DNA from 2 places in the Asticcacaulis sp. MM231 genome. Region 1 is predicted to be linked to the other one. Evidence: predicted binding sites of a transcription regulator. Region 1 holds the regulator's gene; the other holds the start of a gene.

Region 1 (10,861 bases):
ATGTCGGCCGCGTCGCCAAGCCCGCGTCCGTGCGTGTCACTGAAAAGTTCGTCATCGAGCGCTACAGCCACGTCATGCACATCGTCTCCAATGTAGAAGGCGATGCCCCGAACGATCTGGATGCGGTCGATGCCCTGCTGGCCGCCCTGCCCGCCGGCACGCTCTCAGGTGCGCCCAAGGTGCGCGCCATGGAGATCATTGACGAACTGGAATCGGTCAAGCGCGGCGTGCTTTACGGCGGCGGTGCGGGCTATATCTCCAGCGGCGGCAGCGTCGATGTCTGCATCGTGCTGCGCACAGCCCTGTTCAAGGATCATATGATCTATGTGCAGGCCGGCGCCGGCGTGGTGGCCGACAGCGTACCGCAAACCGAGTATGAGGAAACCTGTCACAAGGCAGGTGCGCTCATCAAGGCCGCGCAGGACGCCTGGCGTTACGTCTACAGCCAGAACTAATTAATTATCTAGATTGATGGTTTCCTGGGTCGGTGACTCCAGGGCCATCTTGGCGCGGACAAATTCGTTCTGATCGATACCGGCTGTTTGTTCAGCGGCAGCGGGGAGCTGCGCGCTCGAAAGCTGGAAATCGACGGCACGAAACTGCACTTGCGGCACGGCCAGTCCGGACAGCATTGTCCCACCGTCCGTCTGATGTGCAGAATTGAGCGACGCCACCTTGACCGCGTTAACGGCGCCGTTCATCGGCATACGGGTCATGGTATAGGTAAAAAACATGCCGGCGCTGACAACACCCAGCACGGCAATGATCGGCACATAACCTGGGGCGCGCTTCTTCATCGGCCTGTTGAGCAGCATCATGGCCTCGTAAAGGCGCTCGTCGCTCAGGTCGCTTGTTTGTGCGTCCGCTAATCCGTTACGAATTCGATGTCATGCGCCGCACCTTACGGATATTTGGCACGACACAAAAGTCTTGTGATGTTTAGGCTTGGAAAGGCGGATGCAATTGCTTAGATACATGCTGAATGTGTGGGCGCGCTGTTGTTAGTGGGTGAGAGACACCTTACCAGACTGCGCTTACGGAGGCCTTAATGATCTTGGTTATCGATAATTATGATAGTTTCACTTACAACCTCGTCCATTATCTGGCCGAGCTTGGCGCGGAGACGCAGGTCTATCGTAACGACGCGCTGAGCGTTCAGGACGCCCTGGCGCTGGCGCCGAAAGCCATCCTGCTGTCGCCGGGCCCTTGCGCCCCCGATCAGGCCGGCATCTGCCTGCCGCTGCTGCGCGCCGCCCCCGAAGACATGCCGGTTCTGGGCGTCTGCCTCGGTCACCAGTCGATCGGTCAGGCCTATGGCGGTGATGTCATCCGCGCCAAGACCCTGATGCACGGCAAGACCAGCCAGATACACCATAATAACAAAGGCATTTTCAAAGACTTGCCCGATCCATTTACAGCGACACGTTATCACTCGCTGGCGGTAAAGCGCGAAACCCTGCCCGACGATCTGGAGGTGACCGCCTGGACCGAAGACGGCGAGATCATGGGCGTGCAGCACAAGACGCGCCCGATCCACGGCGTCCAGTTCCACCCTGAATCGATCGCTACCGAAGGCGGTCACCAGTTGCTGTCGAACTTCCTCGACCTCGCCGGTATCGAGAACCACAACCTCTATGTCTGACGCCTTCAAGCCGCTGCTGTCGAAACTGGCTGACGGCACCACCCTGAACGAAGAAGACGCCGAGTCCTTCTTCTCGGCCTGCCTGCGCGGCGAACCGACCCCAGCTCAGGTGGCTGCGGCCGTGACGGCGATCCGTATTCGTGGCGAAACGGTTGGCGAAATCGCCGCCTGCGCCCGCGCCATGCGCAAGGCCGCCATCCATCTGGATCATCCCTACGATGTGATAGATGTGTGCGGCACCGGCGGGGATGGGCTGCATACGCTGAATATCTCAACCGCCGTCGGTTTCGTGGCGGCCGGTGGCGGCCTGAAAGTGGCCAAACACGGCAACCGCGCCATCACCTCGAAATCCGGTACCGCCGATGTGCTGGCGGCGATCGGCGTCAATATTGAAGCGACACTGGAGCAACAGCGGACGGCGCTCGATGAGGCCGGCATCTGCTTCATGTTCGCCCAGTCGCATCACGGCGCCATGAAGCACGTGTCGCCGATCCGTCAGCAACTGGGTTTCCGCACCATTTTCAACCTGCTGGGCCCGCTCAGCAATCCGGCCGGCGCCAAACGTCAGGTGGTCGGCGTGCCCTCGCCGCGCTTTGTTGAACCCATCGCGCAGGCGCTTGGCCAGCTTGGCGCCGTCAAGGCGTGGTCGGTGCATGGATCTGGCCTCGACGAACTCACCACAACCGGCGAAACCGATGTGGCCGAATGGCGTGACGGCTTTGTCCGCCTGTTCAAGATCACGCCGGAGGCCGTGGGCCTGCCGCGCGCGGCGCTGGCCGATATCACCGGCGGCGCGCCGGAGCATAATGCGGCGGAACTTCTGGCCTTGCTCAATGGCAAAAAGAGCGCCTACCGCGATATCGTCCTCCTCAATGCCGCCGCCGCCTTCCTGGTGGCCGACAAGGTCGAGACGCTGCGTGAAGGGGTTGAACTGGCCATGGTCGTGATCGATGACGGCAAGGCGAAAGCCGCGCTCGATACCCTGATCCGGACGACGCCGCCCTATAACGCCCCCCTATAACATAAGTGTTGAGTGGCTAAGACGTGGCGCGACATGATAGTGTCGCCACGCCCGCCAAAGGAGACGATATGCAGGATATTCTGGAGAAGATCGCCACGTACAAACGTGAGGATGTGGCCGTGCGCCGCGTCAACACGACGCTGAGCGATCTCGAATCCGCGATCGAAGCTGCGGGCCCCACGCGCGGCTTTGCCCGCGCGCTAATCGCCAATCAGCAACCGGGCGGACTGTCGCTGATCGCCGAGATCAAGAAGGCCAGCCCTTCCAAGGGTTTGATTCGCGAAGATTTCGATCCGAACTATCTGGCGCAGTGTTATGAGGCCGGTGGGGCTAGTTGCCTGTCGATCCTGACCGATAACCCAAGCTTCATGGGCCACGAATTGCACTTCCAGTCGGCGCGCGGGGCGGTATCCCTGCCCTGTATCCGCAAGGAATTTCTCGTCGATACCTGGCAGGTGACCGAATTGCGCAGCCTGGGCGCTGACGCCATCCTGGTCATCATGGCGATGATCGATGATTCGCTGGCCGCCGATCTGATCGATACCGCGCATCACTACGGCATGGACGCCCTGGTCGAGGTTCACGATGCCGAAGAAATGCGCCGCGCACTTACACTGAAATCAAAGCTGATTGGTATAAACAACCGTAATCTAAGAGATTTTCATGTCGATCTGGCCGTGACCGAAGAACTGGCCCATATGGTCACGCCTGAGCATATTCTGGTCGCAGAAAGCGGTATTTTCACGCCGTTTGACGTCAGGCGTCTGGCCCGCACCGGCGCCACTGCCATGCTGGTGGGCGAAAGCCTTATGCGCCAAGGCGATGTCACCGAAGCGACGCGGACCCTGTTGTCCATTTAAGCAAAAATGCGGTAATTTTTGCGGCGTTAGCTTGACATTAACAAGAACACATATAGAACATCGGCTATTGGTTCATGACTTGTTCTGTGAACACGCAGACAGGCATTGCGAAATAGGTGTTCTATGCTGACGACCAAACAACGCGAACTCCTGATGTTCATTCACGAACGCATCAAGGAAAGCGGCGTCTCGCCATCGTTCGATGAAATGAAAGAGGCGCTCGATCTGGCGTCGAAATCAGGTATCCACCGCCTCATCACGGCGCTGGAAGAGCGCGGCTTTATCCGTCGCCTGGCGCACCGCGCCCGCGCCCTCGAAGTCATCAAGATGCCCGATCAGGCCACGGCCTCTGCACCGCCGCGCGGTCGTCAGGCCTTTGTGCCGCAAGTGGTTGAAGGCTCACGTCCACTTGAAAACTCCGCTCCCATCAATGACGACACCCGCGAACTGCCGCTGCTGGGCAAGATCGCCGCCGGTGTGCCAATCGAAGCAATGGGGCAGGAACGCGACCGCATCCATGTCCCCGAAGCCCTGCTGGGCGCCGGCGAGCATTATATCCTCGAAATCGAAGGCGATTCGATGATCAATGCCGGTATCCTGAATGGCGATTTCGTCGTCATCAAGAAGACCGATACGGCACAGTCCGGTGAGATCGTTGTGGCCCTGGTCGATGAAGACACCGCCACGCTGAAACGCCTGCGCAAGAAGGGCGGCTCGATTGCCCTTGAAGCCGCCAATCCGGACTACAAGACCAAGATCTACAACGACGGTCAGGTCAAGGTTCAGGGCCGTCTGGTCGGCCTGATGCGGCGCTACCACTAATAGACGGCGTCGCCCTCGGCTTGCGAGGGGTTTGACCAGTAGCGATGACCACGCAAGGGCTGGGCAGCCTTGATCTCCCAGCCCTTTTGCGTATCCGTCTGGCGCGTCAGTTGCAGGGCGCCAAGCGTGCGGAAATCACCGGCGCTGATACGGTTGACGCTGGCGCATTCATCCTGCCAGTCGCCGACCGGACTGCGCAGGACCACCAGATCGCTGGCTTAACAGAGTTCCGTCAAGCGCTCTGGCTTAGGCGGTTTGTTGCTGAACCAGAAACCGACCTTCATAGGGGCGTCAGGCTTCGGCATGCAACCATAGCCCTTGCAGATATAGTCGGCATCGCGCGCTAATATTCTGTGGCGTCAGCCCGTAATGCTGGCTCCATTGCGTGAAACCATACTGTCGCACGCGATCGCGCATGACATAGGCGCCTGCGGACGCCCGGATCGCCGCATTACCGCCCTCAGAGTCGATCCAGATATCCGGCGGCGTCACGCGCGGCCACCACCGGATAGCGCACGCCGCCAGCAGACCGGCCCATCGGGCCTTGCCACGCACCAGACAAACCCACAACAGCCCGATAAATGAGATGGCCAGCACATAGGCCGGTGCGCTTGGCCAGTTCAGCACGGCGTGCGGCAGGTCAGCGGTGATGGCGGCGATACGCTCGATGAGCCAAAGCCCTGCCCCGGCGATACGCAGGAACAGCAAGCCAATCGGCGTGGCGGAAAAGACGGTGCCAAGCGCCAGTGACGGCATCACCACAAAGGCGGTAACTGGCGCCTCGAACAGGTTGGACAGAAGACCGTAGACCGAAAAGCGGTTGAAATAGGCGATGGCGAAAGGTGTGGTAGCGGCGGTCGCCACGACCGAGGCCAGAAGCGACAGCCAAAGCCCACGCAGGGCCGACTGGATGGCCTTAACCCACATCGGCACGCTGATTTCAGTAACGGGAGGCTTGAGCGTTTCCGCCAGCGCCAGAAGGGCGGCGGTGGCGCTGAACGACATCTGGAAGCCTGGCTGGATCACGGCCTCCGGCGTCAGGCAAATCACGACGATGGCGGCGATGGCCAGCGCTCTCAGGCTCAAGGCGCGGCGGTCGAGCAGGATGGCACCGAAAGCGACGCAGGCCACGACCGCCGAGCGCACGGCCGGCGCCGGCGCTCCGGATATGGCAAGATAGAGCAGGATGCAGATGATGCTCAGCCCCGCCGCCCATTTCTTGATCGGCGCATGCAGGGCCAGCCACGGCACGGCGGCCATCAGGCCTCGCAGGGCGAAGAAGACGAAGCCACCGACAATCGCCATATGGAAACCTGAAATCGACAGGATGTGCGCGAGGCCGGAATCGCGCATATCCTGGATCAGGGCCTGCGGAATAAAGGTTTCATGGCCGGTCACCAAAGCCGCCGCGAAGCCGCCGATGGCGCGGCCATTGGCAAATTCCGGCGTGATGCCGGCCACCAGTTTTTCGGTGATCGACCAGCGCAGCTGATTGAGCTTCAGGATCATATCCAGCCACCAGCCCGGCTTGTCCGCGGATACGATGCGCGGCTGGCCGGGGACCATCCCAACCCCGCCGATGCACTGAAAACAGGCGGCGCGGGCAAAATCATATCCGCCCGGCATATTCGGCGGCGGCGGCGGATTGAGGATGGCGAAGACCGAGATCGCATCACCTGGTTTCAGGCGATCGCCTCCACCGTGCCCGGCTTGAGCGTCACGCGCAGCCGCAGCGGTGTGGCTTCCGGCCTCACGCCGCGCAGCGATATCGGCGCCAGCAACAGCCGCGGCTGGTCTTCGCTTGGCGACACGATATCGACCACATAGGCGGTCAGGGTATAGGTGGAGATCTCCGAGCCCAATACCGGCGCCCGCACATGCTCAGTGCGCAGCTTGCACACCATAACACCCAAGGCGAAAGCACATAAAAGAACTACAAAATTAAGGAGATATCCAGCTAAATTAAAGCGCCGCATGACCGACAGAGCCGCCACTATCGCCAGAGACGGCAGGCCCACCCATAGCCATGACGGCTCGAACAGCAGGCTGAGATAGGCGGCTGCACCGCATCCCATAGCGACCGGCAGCCACAGAAACAGCCGCCCGGCCTGCAGGCTCAGCGCATCCACCGTGCGATTTTTGATGAAAAGAATTGCGGATTTCAAACGCACATCGCCCCAAAGTGCCCAAAAATACGATGAAAGACCTTGGGTTCGCGGCAAAGAGAGCTATAAGACGCTCACAAACCTTCCCCCCCTTACCGTAAATGACCATGACCCAACCAAAATCGCAAGTCGTCACCCGTTTCGCTCCCTCGCCGACCGGCTACCTGCATATCGGCGGCGCCCGCACGGCCCTGTTCAACTGGCTCTATGCGAAACATACCGGCGGCAAGTTCCTGATCCGCGTGGAGGACACTGACCGCGAACGCTCGACTGTGGCCGCTGTTGACGCCATTTTCGAGGGGCTCGACTGGCTTGGCCTGAAGCCTGACGACACCGTGGTCTTCCAGCATGCGCGCGAAAAGCGCCACAAGCAGGCTGTCGCCGAGCTGGTGGCCAAGGGGCGCGCCTATGCCTGCTTCATGACGCAGGAAGAAACCGAAATGGCCCGTGAGGAAGCCCGTGAGGCGGGTCATGCCCTGCGCTCGCCGTGGCGAGACCGCACGCCGACTGAGGCCGAACTGGAGCAACCGCATGTTATTCGCTTCAAGGGGCCGTTGGGCGACGCCCTCGTGGTGCCCGATGCGGTGCAGGGCGACGTCACCTTCAACACCAAGGACATGGACGACCTGATCCTGCTGCGCTCCGATGGCAACCCGACCTATAACCTCGCTGTCGTGGTCGATGATCATGATATGGGCATCACCCACGTCATTCGTGGCGACGATCACCTGAACAATGCCGCGCGCCAGAGCCTGATCTATATGGCTTTTGGCTGGGAGTTGCCGACCTTCGCGCATATTCCGCTGATCCATGGCCCCGATGGCGCCAAGCTTTCCAAGCGCCATGGCGCGCAGGCGGTGGGTGAATACCAGAGCCTTGGCTATCTGCCCGAAGCCATGCGCAACTACCTGACACGCCTTGGCTGGTCGCATGGCGATGACGAGATTTTCGACGACGCGCAAGCCATTGAATGGTTCGATGTCAGCGGCATCAACAAGGCGCCGGCGCGGCTCGATTTCGCCAAGCTGGGCTCGGTCAACGCCCACTGGATCCGCGTGGCTGATGATGCGCGCCTGGTCAATCTGGTCATGGCCGAGCTGATCGCCACCGGCCACAAGGAAGCGCCGGACACGCGCGAAATCCTCACCCGCACCCTGCCCCTCGTCAAGGAGCGCGCCCAGACCATCGTGCAATTGGCGCAGGCCGCGCATTTTGCGCTGACGAAAGGGCCGGTGCCGCTTGATGAAAAGACAAAAAATCTGCTCACCGAAGAAACAATTTCTCGCCTCAAGCGTCTTCACGAAAATGTGTTGCTATGGGACAACTGGGACGCCGATTATATTGACGGACAATTGAAAAAATTCGTTGAAAATGAAGGTGTTGGCTTCGGAAAGATCGGCCCTGTGCTGCGTGGAATTCTCTCTGCCGGACACCCCGCACCGGATATTTCCAGACTTTTGGCCTCCATTGGCCGCGAAGAGAGCCTCCTTCGCTTAAAAGGGGGGCTTTTCATTTAGAAGGAGTGTTTATATAGCAGGCGCGACGCCGATTTTAGGTGCGCCGCACACAGGCCCCGCCAAGGGTCGAAACCTTATCTGAGGTAGCGTAATATGAGCCAGACTAACCCCGCCCAAATCAATTTCGAAGGCAAGGCCGTCGATCTCCCTGTGATGAAGGGCACGCTCGGACCGGACGTCATCGACATCCGCAAGCTGTATGCCGAAACCGACGCCTTCACCTACGATCCGGGCTTCACCTCCACGGCCTCGTGCGAAAGCAAGATCACCTTTATCGATGGTGACAAGGGCGTTTTGCTGCACCGCGGTTATCCGATTGGACAACTGGCCGAAAAGTCCAGCTTCCTTGAAACCTGCTATCTGCTGCTGCATGGCGAACTGCCGACCGCCGCGCAATCGGAAGAGTTCGAGACGACGATCACGCGTCACACCATGCTGCACGAGCAGTTCGACCGCTTCTTCTCGGGCTTCCGCCGCGATGCCCACCCGATGGCCATCATGACCGGCGCTGTCGGCGCCCTGTCGGCCTTCTATCACGACAGCCTGGATATCCACGATCTGAAGCAGCGCGAAATCTCGGCGCACCGTCTCATCGCCAAGATGCCGACCATCGCCGCCCGCGCCTTCAAATACAGCGTCGGCCAGCCCTTCGTGCATCCGCTGAACAAGCTCAGCTATTCGGAAAACTTCCTGCGCATGTGCTTCGCCGTACCGGCCGAAGAGTATGTGGTGAACCCGGTTCTGGCCAAGGCGATGGACCGCATCTTCATCCTTCACGCCGACCACGAGCAAAACGCCTCGACCTCGACCGTCCGTCTGGCCGGTTCGTCGGGCGCCAACCCGTTCGCCTGTATCGCCGCCGGCATCGCCTGCCTGTGGGGGCCGTCGCACGGTGGCGCCAACGAAGAAGCGCTCAACATGCTAAAGGAAATCGGCACGCCCGAGCGCATTCCTGAGTTCATCGAAGGCGTCAAGGCCCGCAAGTACAAGCTGATGGGCTTCGGTCACCGCGTGTACAAGAACTACGATCCGCGCGCGACGGTCATGAAGCAATCGGCTGACGAAGTGCTGGCCGCTGTCGGCGATCCGAATGATCCTCTGTTCCAGGTCGCCAAGGAACTGGAGCAGATCGCGCTGAACGACGAGTTCTTCATCGAGCGCAAGCTGTATCCGAACGTCGACTTCTATTCCGGTATCACCCTGTCGGCCATGGGCTTCCCGACCACCATGTTCACCGTGCTGTTCGCTTTGGCGCGCACCGTGGGCTGGATCGCCCAGTGGAAGGAAATGATCGAGGATCCAGGTCAGAAGATCGGCCGTCCGCGCCAGCTCTACACCGGCTCCGGTCAGCGCGACTATATTCCGGTCTCGCAACGCGGCTAAGTGATGAGGTTTGGGGGCTGCGGCCCCAAGTCTTTCCTGCTCAAAGAAAAAGCCTCGCCAATTCGGCGGGGCTTTTTTTTGATAGGGTCAGGTTATGGGGGCACTGCCCCCAAACCCAATCACTCAGGATTGAGAAACGCCAGCACCGCCTCTGCGGCTTTTTCAGCGGGTGGTCTTTGGCCGCGCCCCATGGCACCCAAAGCCTTAAACTGTTCAGCTATCTGATTGTCTCGCAAGTCTTTATTTGCCAACCGCTCATCCACAGCCTGAACCAGATTCTCGACCGTCGCTTCATGCTGAATGAACTCAGGCGCTATGCGCTTGTCCGCCATGATGTTGAACATAGTGACGTGCTTCAGCGTCGAAATGCGTTTGTAAATCCAGAAGGTCAGCGGCTCGACCTTGTAGGCGATAACCATGGGGCAGCCCGCCAGCGCCAGTTCGGTCGAGACGGTGCCGGAGCACGCCAGGGCCAGGGTGGCGGCCTGCATGGCCGAGTGCTTGTCGGCCTCGCCATAGACCAGAAGCGGCTTGACCGGCCAGTCGGCGATGCTGCGCTCTACGAGTTCGCGCACGGTGTCAGCCACCGGCGTGACCAGGCGCAGATCGGGATAGATGGTGGAAAGCCGCGCCACCGTCTCGGCGAAGACCGGCGACAGGCGTTTGATCTCCGATGGCCGGCTGCCGAGCAAAACCAGCAGCGTCGGCGCGTTTTCGAGGCCGATGCGCGCGCGGAACGCCACCGGATCGGCGTCATTGAAATCGATGCTCAGGGCCGGATTGCCGACCACGATGGTCTTGAGGCCGGCGGCTTCGAAAAACGGCGGGTCCATCGGATGCAGGGCGAGCAGCAAATCGACTGATTGCGCTAGGGTCTTCGCCCTGCCCGGCCGTGCTGCCCAGACCTGCGGGCCGACATATTTGATCAGCTTGACGTGCGGCATGACCTTGCGGATCGCGGTGGCCACGCGCAGGGTGAAGCCCCAGGAATTGATCAGGATCACCACATCCGGTCGTTCGGCCTGTGCGTAGGCGACCGTCTCACGGACCCGCTTCATCACGCGACCATAGGCTTTCAGGCCTTCCAGCAGGCCGAGGATAGAGAGTTCGGAGATATCGAACGGGCTGACCACACCCTGCTCAGCCATGCGGAAGCCGCCGACGCCGAAGAAGGTCAGATCGGCCTCGGGCGCCTGTGCGCGCAGTTCGGCGATCAGGCCGGCGCCCAGGGCGTCGCCGGAGGCCTCGGCGGCCACCAGCATGATGCGTTTAGGGCTCATCGTGGCCATAGATAAAAATTCCCAGTTCGGTTGCGCGTGCGTAGACCGCTGCCTTATCGACAATCAGCAGGGCGTGTCGACGCGCCACGATGCCGCACAGGCCGGCGCTGGCGACATCCTCGACCGTTTGAAGCCCGATCGTCGGCATATCGAGGCGCAGATCCTGAATGG
Region 2 (10,861 bases), 910 kb from region 1:
GCACAGGGTAAGGACGGCAGCGAGCGCGGAGGCGTGTGTGAGATGGGACATGGGAGGTTCCTGAATTGCATGCCTGAAATAATGAGAATCGTTCTTAACGACGAAACATGGCCCTGCAAAGGCGCGATTATAAAGAAGGGATCAGAATCGCGTGAACGACAAAATGGACAAATTGGGGTGTCCATGTAAATGTCATTGTTATCTGGTTGGGGGGGCATTCTGGAAAAGAAGAAAAAATCTGCGCCTGTTTGGGTTATCGTCGTCGTCGTACTGGCCACGCCGGTTATATTTGCACTTAAGCGCTATAGCATTTACGGCGAAAGTCTCGAAACGATCATGGCGCGCTATGGTCTGTTCTATGCCCTGTTTCTAATCGTCGGGCTGGGCGTCATCATCTGGAGCCTCTTCTTTCGTAAGAGAACCTGACTATCTGCCTGTATGATGACAAACTATTCACCTGCACCCCGTTGCAGACGTGACAAGTTCGTCCTAGGTTCGCATCGCAAAAAAAGCATAAGTGGGTTTGTGATGATTGATCGCCGTTTTCTTGTCGGTGCCCTGGGCGCCTTGCTTGGCATGACCGCTTCCGAGGCGCTGGCCGCGAAAAAGAAGAAGCCGGCGGCGAAGAAGACCACGAAATCCAGCAAGAAGACCAAGGCTTCGACCAAGAAAACCAAGGGCAAGGCCAGCAAGAAGACCGCTCCTGCCAGGGCGAAGCCGGTCGAGCCGCCACCCCCGCCGCCGGTGCCCGATGTCACGCCGCCCGAACTGGCGGCCGCGCTCAAGTCGGCCTTTGACGCCATCCTGCACGACATGCTGATGGCCTCGCCGGCCCTGGCCACCTATGCCGGCCTCGACAAAGGCCCGTATGCCGGTCTGAAATCAAAGCTCGATGACCGCAGCGAGGCCAGCAAGGCCGCGACGGTGACGCGCCTCAAGCGCTCGGTCGATCGCCTGAACGCCCTGTCGCGCGAGCAGATGGCGGCGGCGGACCGGGTCAATTACGATACTGTGCTGTGGGACCTGAGCAACCAACTGGCGCTGGCGCGCAATTTCAATTTCGGTGACAGCGCGCCTTCGGGTGGTCTGTGGAGCGGCGGCTTCCCCAATCCCTACCTGATCAGCCAGTTATCGGGCGCTTACCAGTATATCCCTGACTTCCTCGACAGCCAGCACACGATCGAGACCGCTGCCGACGCGCACGCCTATCTCAGCCGGCTTTCGGCCTTTGCCGTGGTGCTTGATCAGGAAACGGCGCGCATCCGGGCCGATTTCGCCCGCAGCGTTGTGCCGCCCGATTTCATCCTGACCGTCACGATCAAGCAACTGACGGCCTTGCGCGATGTCGATCCGCTGACTTCGACCCTGATCAATTCTCTGGTAACGCGCACCGCCGCCAAGGGCATCACGCCGGTTTCTGGCGGCGACTGGCAAACGCAGGCCACCGCGCTTGTTACCGGCCCGGTGAAAGAAGCGCTCAGCCGTCAGATCGATACCCTGGTGGCGCAGCAGGCCGTGGCGAAGCATGACGCCGGCGTGCGCAATCTGAGCAATGGCGAGGCCTATTACGCGAGTTGCATCAAGCTCAACACCTCGACCAGCCTGAGCGCGCGCGATATCCACCGGCTGGGGCTGCAAAAGGTCAGTGAGATCACCGCCGAACTGGACAGCCGCTTCCGCGCACTGGGCCGGTCGCAGGGCCCGGTGACCGAGCGGATGCAGGCCATGTACAAGGATCCGCAGTATCTTTATCCCAACGACGAAACGGGCAAGGCAAAGCTGCTGGCCGATCTCAATGCCAAGGTGAAGACCATTCAGGCGCGGCTGCCGCAGTGGTTTGGCGTGCTGCCGAAAACGCAGGTGCAAGTCAAGCGCGTGCCGGTGGCGACCGAGGCCGGTGCGCCGGGCGGCTATTACAGTCCGGGCACGCTCGATGGTTCGCGGCCGGGCATGTATTACATCAATCTGCGCGATATCTCGGAACTGCCGAGCTGGACGCTGCCGACCCTGACCTATCACGAGGCCATTCCCGGCCATCATCTGCAGGGCACCATCCAACAGGAAACGCAAGGCCTGCCGCCTTTGCGCAAGCTGTCCAGCTTCAACGCCTATGTCGAGGGCTGGGCGCTCTATGCCGAGCAACTGGCCGGCGAGATGGGTATGTATGACTCCGATCCGGCCGGCCGCATCGGTTACCTGCACGACGCCCTGTTCCGCGCCGTGCGGCTGGTGGTCGATACCGGCATGCACGCGCAGGGCTGGAGCCGCGAACAGGCGATCACCTATATGGTCGAGACCGCCGGCAAGGCGCGCGGCGAGGCGACCGCGGAGATCGAGCGCTATTGTGTCTGGCCCGGTCAGGCCCTGGGCTACATGGTCGGCAAGATCGAATGGCTGCGCCTGCGCGATGCCGCCAAGGCGAAGCCGGGCTTCGATATCAAGCGCTTCCATGATACCGGCCTTCTGTGCGGCGCGGTGCCGCTGGATGTGCTGGCCGATGTTTATGAGGCTGCGGATTTGATTTAGGGCCGCATATCTTTCCCTTCTCCCTGCTTGCGGGGAGAAGGTGGCCGCAGTGAAACGAAGGCCGGGTGAGGGGCTTGCTTGGGGTAGCCCCTCACCCGGTCGCTTTCGCAAAGCTCGGCTCCCGTCCTCTCCCCATGGTCATGGGGAGAGGGGATTAACCCAGATAGAAAAAGGAAAAATGCCATGATCAATCGTCGTCATCTGCTGGTGGGGGGCTCGGCCCTGACCGCCGTTGCGGTCACTGCCTGCGCCAAGCCGGCGCCCAAGCCTGACCTTAACGCCACCTTCCAGTCGATCTATGATGAATTGCTCGACAATTCGCCGACCCTGGCCACCTCGCTCGGCCTCGACAAGGACAAGCGCGCCGGCCTCAAGGCGAAGCTCGATCCTTCGACGCCGGCGGAGCGCGCCCGCCAGCAGGCCTTTATCGAAAAGGCCCTGGCCTCGCTGAAGGGCATCGACCGCGAAAAGCTGACCGGCATGGATCGCATCAATTACGACACTGTGGTCTGGGACTATTCGCAGAGCCTGAACGGCTTCAAGAGCTTCGATTTCGGTTCCTTCGGCTATCCGGCGCCCTACGTGCTGACGCAACTGAGCGGCGCCTATCAGAGCGTGCCCGACTTCCTCGACAGCCAGCACAGCATCGAGACCAAGGCAGACGCCGACGCTTACCTCTCACGCCTCACCGGCTATGCCGTGCTGCTCGATCAGGAAACCGAGCGCTTCAAGGCCGACGTCGCAAAGGGCGTGATCCCGCCCGATTTCGCCCTGCAAAAGGCCCTGACGCAACTGAAGGGTCAGCGCAACACCAAGGCCGCCGACAGCGTGCTGGTGGCCTCGATCACCCGCCGCACCAAGGAAAAGGCGATTGCGGGAGACTGGAACGCCACCGCCACCAAGACTTATGAGGGCGAGGTGGTGCCGGCGCTCGATCGTCAGATCGCGGCCATCGAAGCGGCCCTGCCCAAGACGACGCACGACGCCGGTATCTGGCATATTCCGGGCGGCGAGGCCTATTACACCTTCGGCGCGCGCGGCGGCACCTCGACCGACATGACGCCGGATGAGATCCATCAGATCGGGCTCGACAAGGTGAAAGAGATCAGCGCCGAGATGGATGCCATCATGAAGGCGCAGGGCATGACCAAGGGCACGACCGGCGAACGCCTGGCCGCCATGGCCAAGGACCCGAAGTTCATCTACCCCAATACCGACGCTGGCAAGGACAAGCTGCTGGCCGATCTCAACAAGCAGATTGATGTCATCTTCGCCAAGCTGCCGCAGTTCTTCGGCACCCTGCCGACCTCCAAGGTGACGGTGAAGCGCGTGCCCAAGGCGACCGAACTGGGTGCGCCGGGCGGTTATTACATGGGCGCCTCGCTCGATGGTAAACGCCCCGGCGCCTACTATATCAACCTGCGCAACACCGCCGAGGTGCCGAGCTGGACCCTGCCGACCCTGACCTATCACGAGGCTATCCCCGGTCACCACATGCAGATCTCGATCCAGCAGGAGAACAAGAACCTGCCGGAACTGCGCAAGATTTCGGGGTTCAACGCCTATATCGAAGGGTGGGCGCTCTATTCGGAGCAACTGGCCGGCACCGACATGGACATGTACGCCACCGATCCGTTCGGCAAGATCGGCTATCTGCATGACGCCCTGTTCCGCGCCTGCCGCCTCGTGGTCGATACCGGCATGCACCACAAGAAGTGGAGCCGCGAGCAGGCCATGGATTACATGAACACCTATCTCGGCGATCCGAATGAAACCGAGATCGAGCGTTACGCGGTCTGGCCCGGTCAGGCGCTGGGCTATATGATCGGCAAGATCAAATGGCTGGAACTGCGTGAAAAATCAAAGGCCAAGCTCGGCGCGGCCTTCGATATCAAAAAGTTCCACGATACCGGCCTTCTGGCGGGCGCCGTGCCGCTGGCGGTGCTGGAACAGGTCTATACGGACGCCGGCCAGATCTAGGTTAGACCAGGCCCGCTTTGACAGGAGCCGTGCAGCATCAGCCTTAGGGTTGGTGCTGCTTTTTTGTGGCGGGTGTGCCCTCCGGCATCGGAATTGACAGCTTTGGCGTGTGAGCCGATACTTTCCTTGCCAGAGTTGGCGGGGATGAAATCATAAAACCGAGGACACGCCATGAACAAGAACACGATTTGCCTGTGGTACGACAAGGACGCGGAAGCCGCCGCGCGCTTTTACGCCGAAACCTTTCCTGACAGCGCGGTGGGCGCCGTTTTTCGCGCACCGTCTGATTTTCCCGGCGGCAAGGCGGGTAATGTCCTGACCGTCGAATTCACCGTCTGCGGTATCCCGTGCCTGGGTCTCAATGGCGGCGACGTGTTCCATCAGACCGAGGCCTTTTCCTTCGCCATCTCCACCGACGATCAGGAAGAGACCGACCGTTACTGGAACGCCATTGTGGGCAATGGCGGTCGGGAAAGCGCCTGCGGCTGGTGCAAGGACAGATGGGGGCTCTCGTGGCAGATCACCCCGCGTGTGCTCACTGAGGCCATGGCAAAAGGCGGCGATGTGGCCAGGCGCGCTTTTGAGGCCATGATGCAGATGGGCAAGATCGACGTCGCCAAAATCGAGGCGGCGGTGAGGGGATAGGCGGGCCGCTTTGTCGCCCAGGCGTAACCTGTTCAACGGGTGGGTAAAGCCGGTGGGCACAGGTCTATCGCGGCTTTCTCAGGCCGTTTTACCCGCACACAATGTGTCGCCAGCCCCTGAAAAGGTGTCGACGAGAAGTTTGCAGTAAGGGTCCGGCCATCGGCAAAGCTCGTCGTCTGGACAAGGCGATCCGCTGTTTCCCACCTGAAGCCGGTCAAGGCCACAGGTGCATTCCAGCCGTGGGCTATGCGAAAATCATCATGCGCGGCTTTCAGCCATGGCCCCGTGCGCCGGACTTCCTGCCGGTCGAGCGGCCATATGGTCGGCGTGCCGTAAAGCAGGGCGCGCGCAAAACGCGCCCCTTCCATCCCCGACACCTTCATCAGACCGAATTCCCACCGGTCCGAGGCGATGACGGAATCGTGGAAGACCGCGTCAAACAGAGGCAGCCGGTCCGCAGCGCCGAACAAAAGGCGGGCTTCGTCTTCCGTAGGCGTGAAGGTTTTGAAAAACAGGGGCAGACGATCAGACGGCCACCAGCCGCCGAAACGGTCCTTATCATTTTTAACTTTCCAGACGATGCTGACATGTGCCTGCGCCGTGCCGTGGGAATAATGCACAACGCCGGCACTCCAGGCGGTCGCGTTTTCGGAGCCCATGACAAGCTGATAGTGTGTCATGCCGAGCGAAAGACGCGCCAGACGGTTGTCGCGGTCCCGCATCATGGTCATGGGGTGGTCCGGGCTGTAGTCATGATAGAATTCACCATAGGCGTCGACATCGACAAAGACCTGATTGGCCCCTTCGGCGCGATGCTGCGCATAACGCGCGCCGGGCACAAAAGCGCCGGGTGCACGGACAATGGCCTCGCTGGACATTTCGCAGCCCATGCCGGCGAAACCTGTCACCGGCTTGCCCGTGCGATCCAGAACGCAGCCGGCGGGGTAGAGAGTTTGTCCCATAACACATAGGGCGACGTGTCTTCGCCCGGCGGCTGTCCATTGTCGAACACATCGTAAGGTCCGGCGAGGTAGCCCAGCGCCTCGGCTTTTTCAAGATAGGCGCTGCGCACGACATGCGCGTTTTTTGCGGGATTCTGATCATAGCTGAGGTTTATGCGTTCTATCCCCAGCGCCTTCAGGTCATCCAAGAATGCGAGATCGCGCCCGTCTCCCCACACATAGGCCTGGGGCGCGCCATACAGGCGCTCAAGATCGGGGACGGCCTTGTCGGTCAAGGTTCTGAACTGACCACGCCCCTTGAGCCTGTCGCGGTAAAAAATGGCCGGCGCCAAAGGATCGGGCGGGCGCACGGCAAACAGAATCTCGAGCCCCTCGGGTGTTTCATCGAAACTGTGATTCAGGCGCGCTTGCAGCCCATGATCATCTTTCAGGCACAGTTCCGACCGCAGGCCATCCCCCAGGGCATAGATCACGGCCCGGTCGCTGGTCAGATAACTCCAGGCTGGAAAAGACAGGCCCGCTGTCCCATCCAGACAGTGTTCTCGCTGATTGTGCTGGCGCCAGAAAGCGTCATCGACCTGGAAAGCCATCCCTTCGCCGTCCGGTATCAGCCATGTGCCCGTGGCGACCTGCGGGAGGGCCCAGTTCAGCTTTTGCTCCGGTGGCGCCCGGACGACGAGTTTCAAAGCGTCGCCCTCCGTCGACGCCGTGTAGGTGCGCCCTGTGGTATCCTGCCAGCGCCAGCCCTTGTCAACGGCTACGGGGGGCACACCTGCCTCGGCATCATGCTGAGGCGGCATGACGGATTGTGGTGTTTCGCCGGCGCGCGCCGCGTCAATGCGCAGTGTGCTGGCATCGATCGTAAAGGTCGTCTCACCTGCTTTTAGCGTGACAGGTTCAGCGTTTGAAGCACCTGCAAGAGCAATCATCAGGGCAACAAGGCCAGCAGGGCGAAGATGACGCGGCATGAGGGAGGGGCTCCTGATTTCAACCTGAGTTAACATGCGGGAGGCACGAAACGTCAAATCACGATCTGGTTCAGGGTCGGTTCGAGCGGCCACCTGGAGAGAACCGAGGGCTGATGGCAGTGGCCGTGTCTGCATTAATTATTTTATGCAGCAAACCCAGGCGACAAAACGGTTTTGGGCGAGCAAGAGAAGAGAACACGAAAAAAGACCGTGAGAACATATTGCGAACTTGGAACAAATGAGGTACATCGTGGTTTGTCAGAACGATTTAAAAGAAACACCCGGTGGCGGGAATCGTGACATAGGAGGGTTTGGTTATGTCATCTCAAGCGGTATTGAAATTGGTCGGTAAAAACGAAGCTGAAAAGCAACGCGCCCTCGAAGCGGCGCTGGCGCAGATTGATCGCGCCTTTGGCAAGGGGTCGGTGATGACCCTGGGCAAGAACGGCAAGATCGCGGATATCGAAGCGGTCTCCACCGGCTCGCTGGGTCTCGATATGGCGCTGGGTATCGGCGGCCTGCCGAAGGGCCGCGTCATTGAAATCTATGGTCCGGAATCGTCGGGCAAGACGACGCTGGCCCTGCACACCGTGGCCGAAATCCAGAAGCAGGGCGGCACGGCCGCGTTTGTCGATGCGGAGCACGCGCTCGATCCGAGCTATGCGCAGCGTCTGGGCGTCAATCTCGATGACCTGCTCGTCTCGCAGCCGGATAATGGCGAACAGGCTCTGGAAATCACCGATACGCTGGTCCGTTCGGGCGCCGTTGATATCGTGGTCATCGATTCGGTGGCCGCCTTGACTCCGCGCGCGGAAATCGAAGGCGACATGGGCGACAGCCTGCCCGGTCTGCAAGCCCGTCTGATGTCGCAGGCCCTGCGCAAGCTGACCGGCTCGATCTCCAAGTCGAAGTGCATTGTCATCTTCATCAACCAGATCCGCATGAAGATCGGCGTGATGTACGGCTCGCCGGAAACGACGACCGGCGGCAACGCGCTGAAATTCTACGCCTCGGTGCGTCTCGATATCCGCCGCACCGGCGCCATCAAGGTGCGCGACGAGAACATCGGCAACAGCGTCAAGGTCAAGGTGGTCAAGAACAAGATCGCGCCGCCGTTCCGCGAAGTCGAGTTTGACATCATGTTCGGTCAGGGCATCTCCAAGATCGGTGAGATTATCGATCTGGGCGTCAAGGCCGGCCTCGTCGAGAAGTCGGGATCCTGGTACTCCTACAACTCGACCCGCATCGGTCAGGGCCGCGATAACGCCCGTGACTTCCTGAAAGCCAATCCGGAAATGTGCAACGAGATCGAAAAGGGCATCCGCAACAAGTCGGTGGTCCTGGCCGAGGAACTGCTGGGCACGCCGGAGCCGGACGCCAACGAAGGTGACGAGTCGCTGTAGGCTCCAGATTACGCGCGTGATCTGGCAAGGGCGCCCCTTGCGGCGCCTGAGCAAAAAACATGATCGGGCCGGACCGGCTCCAAACCTCCGGTCCACCGGCCTGATCAGGAAAAGACGCCCCGCAACGGGCGTCTTTTTTGTTTGTTGCAGCAACAGATGCCACAGAGCGGCAAAAAGATAGCCTTAGCGGTGCAAAGGTCTTTGCGCTTGTTGTGAAGCCCCTCTATATACAACCTCTTATTTGCCCATCTACCTCGAACTGAAGCAGACCATGCCGTCCTTAAATCAGATACGTCAGACCTTCCTCGATTACTTTGCCAAGCAGGGCCACGAGGTCGTTTCGTCCTCCTCGCTCGTGCCGCACAACGATCCGACCCTGATGTTCACCAATGCGGGCATGGTGCAGTTCAAGAACGTCTTTACCGGCGCGGAAACGCGGCCCTACAATCGCGCCACCACGTCGCAGAAATGCGTGCGGGCCGGCGGCAAGCATAACGACCTGGATAATGTCGGCTATACCGCGCGCCACCACACCTTCTTCGAGATGCTCGGCAACTTCTCCTTCGGCAACTACTTCAAGGCCGAAGCGATCGAGTTCGCCTGGAACCTGATGACCAAGGATTACGGTCTCGACAAGAACCGCCTGATGGCGACCGTCTATATCGATGACGATGAGGCCTTCGACCTGTGGAAGAAGATCGCCGGCCTGCCGGAATTGAAGATCGCCCGCATCGCCGGTTCGGATAACTTCTGGTCGATGGGCGATACCGGCCCCTGCGGCCCGTGCACCGAAATCTTCTACGATCACGGCGATCATATCTGGGGCGGCCCTCCCGGCACGCCGGAAGAAGATGGCGACCGTTTCGTCGAAATCTGGAACCTCGTCTTCATGCAGTTCGACCAGTCGGCCGACGGCACGCGCGTCAGCCTGCCCAAGCCGTCGATCGATACCGGCATGGGCCTTGAGCGCGTCGCCGCTGTGTTGCAGGGCGTGCACAACAATTACGACATCGACCTGTTCCAGACCCTGATCAAGGCCAGTGTCGAGGCCACTGGCGTCAAGGCCGAGGGCGATAATCTGCCGTCGCACCGCGTCATCGCCGATCACCTGCGTTCGTCGTCTTTCCTGATCGCCGATGGTGTCACGCCGTCGAACGAAGGTCGTGGCTACGTCCTGCGCCGCATCATGCGCCGGGCCATGCGCCACGCCTATCTGCTGGGCGCGCAGGAGCCGCTGCTGCACAAGCTGGCACCGACGCTCGTCGCGGAAATGGGTGGCCACTACGGCGAACTGAAACGCGCCGAGGCCAGCATCATCGATACCCTGCGCCAGGAGGAAGAACGATTCCGCCGCACGCTTGGCCGTGGCATGACCCTGCTCGACGAAGCGACGCGCGACCTCAAGGACGGCGACGTCATGAACGGCGAAACCGCCTTCAAGCTTTACGACACCTACGGCTTCCCGCTCGACCTGACGCAGGACGCCATTCGCGGTAAGGGCCTGACCGTCGATACGGCCGGTTTCGACACTGCCATGGAAGCGCAAAAGACGCGCGGCCGTGAAAACTGGACCGGCTCCGGCGAAAAGGCCCAATCGGCCGAATGGTTCACCATCAAGGACGCCATCGGCGCTTCGGACTTCGTCGGTTACGATCACCTGAACGCCCAGGCGCACGCACAGGCGCTGCTGCTCAATGGCGAGCAGGTTGGGGAAGCCATTGCCGGCGATACGGTCGAGGCGGTTTTTGAAAAGACGCCGTTTTATCCCGAAGGCGGCGGACAGGCCGGCGATACCGGCACGGTCGAGCTTCTGCATGGCCAGGGCGTTATCAAGGACACCTATCGTCAGGCCGGCGAGCTCATCGTGCACCTGCTTGAGATCACCGAAGGCACGCTCAAGCTTGGCGACAAGGTCGAGCTCAGGGTCGATCCTGAAAAGCGCCACACCACGCGCTCGAACCACTCGGCCGCGCACCTGCTGCATGCCGCGCTCAAGCACGTTCTGGGCGCGCACGTCGCGCAAAAGGGCCAGTTGGTCGATGCCGACCGCATGCGCTTCGACTTCAGCCACGGCGCGCCGCTGAGCGATGCCGAGATCGAACGCATCGAAGACGAGGTCAACGCGGTCATCCTGCAAAATCAGGCGGCGGCCACCAAGCTGATGTCGCCGGAAAAGGCCATCGAAGCCGGCGCCGTGGCGCTGTTCGGGGAGAAGTACGGCGAGGAAGTGCGCGTGCTGGCGCTCGGTCATGCGCTCGAAGGCGAGGGTGACTATTCGGTCGAACTGTGCGGCGGCACCCACGTGTCGCGCACCGGTGATATCGCCCTGTTCAAGATCATTTCCGAAGGCGGCGTGGCGGCGGGCATTCGCCGCATC

Evidence for each region. Region 1 encodes LexA, which represses DNA repair genes until DNA is damaged. Its sites were predicted from a motif close to ATGTTCNCNANNTGTTCT; they were not measured.
Region 2: the regulator LexA is predicted to act here: its motif matches at 7,295-7,312, upstream of recA (recombinase RecA).

The regions. Positions count from the first base shown of each region.
Region 1 covers NZ_OZ075108.1:1,968,872-1,979,732, forward strand. The annotation lists gene trpE (anthranilate synthase component I) at 1-455, shown strand, start outside; gene ABQ278_RS09655 (hypothetical protein) at 456-818, opposite strand; gene ABQ278_RS09660 (aminodeoxychorismate/anthranilate synthase component II) at 1,049-1,642, shown strand; gene trpD (anthranilate phosphoribosyltransferase) at 1,635-2,663, shown strand; gene trpC (indole-3-glycerol phosphate synthase TrpC) at 2,732-3,523, shown strand; gene lexA (transcriptional repressor LexA) at 3,647-4,345, shown strand; gene ABQ278_RS09680 (hypothetical protein) at 4,342-4,551, opposite strand; gene ABQ278_RS09685 (ComEC/Rec2 family competence protein) at 4,637-5,971, opposite strand; gene ABQ278_RS09690 (hypothetical protein) at 6,028-6,510, opposite strand; gene gltX (glutamate--tRNA ligase) at 6,618-8,027, shown strand; gene gltA (citrate synthase) at 8,121-9,410, shown strand; gene lpxB (lipid-A-disaccharide synthase) at 9,530-10,699, opposite strand; gene lpxI (UDP-2,3-diacylglucosamine diphosphatase LpxI domain-containing protein) at 10,680-10,861, opposite strand, start outside.
Region 2 covers NZ_OZ075108.1:2,878,583-2,889,443, reverse strand. The annotation lists gene ABQ278_RS14145 (superoxide dismutase[Cu-Zn]) at 1-51, opposite strand, end outside; gene ABQ278_RS14140 (hypothetical protein) at 190-426, shown strand; gene ABQ278_RS14135 (DUF885 family protein) at 529-2,526, shown strand; gene ABQ278_RS14130 (DUF885 family protein) at 2,710-4,506, shown strand; gene ABQ278_RS14125 (VOC family protein) at 4,678-5,151, shown strand; gene ABQ278_RS14120 (glycoside hydrolase) at 5,184-6,113, opposite strand; gene ABQ278_RS14115 (hypothetical protein) at 6,056-7,081, opposite strand; gene recA (recombinase RecA) at 7,399-8,484, shown strand; gene alaS (alanine--tRNA ligase) at 8,756-10,861, shown strand, end outside.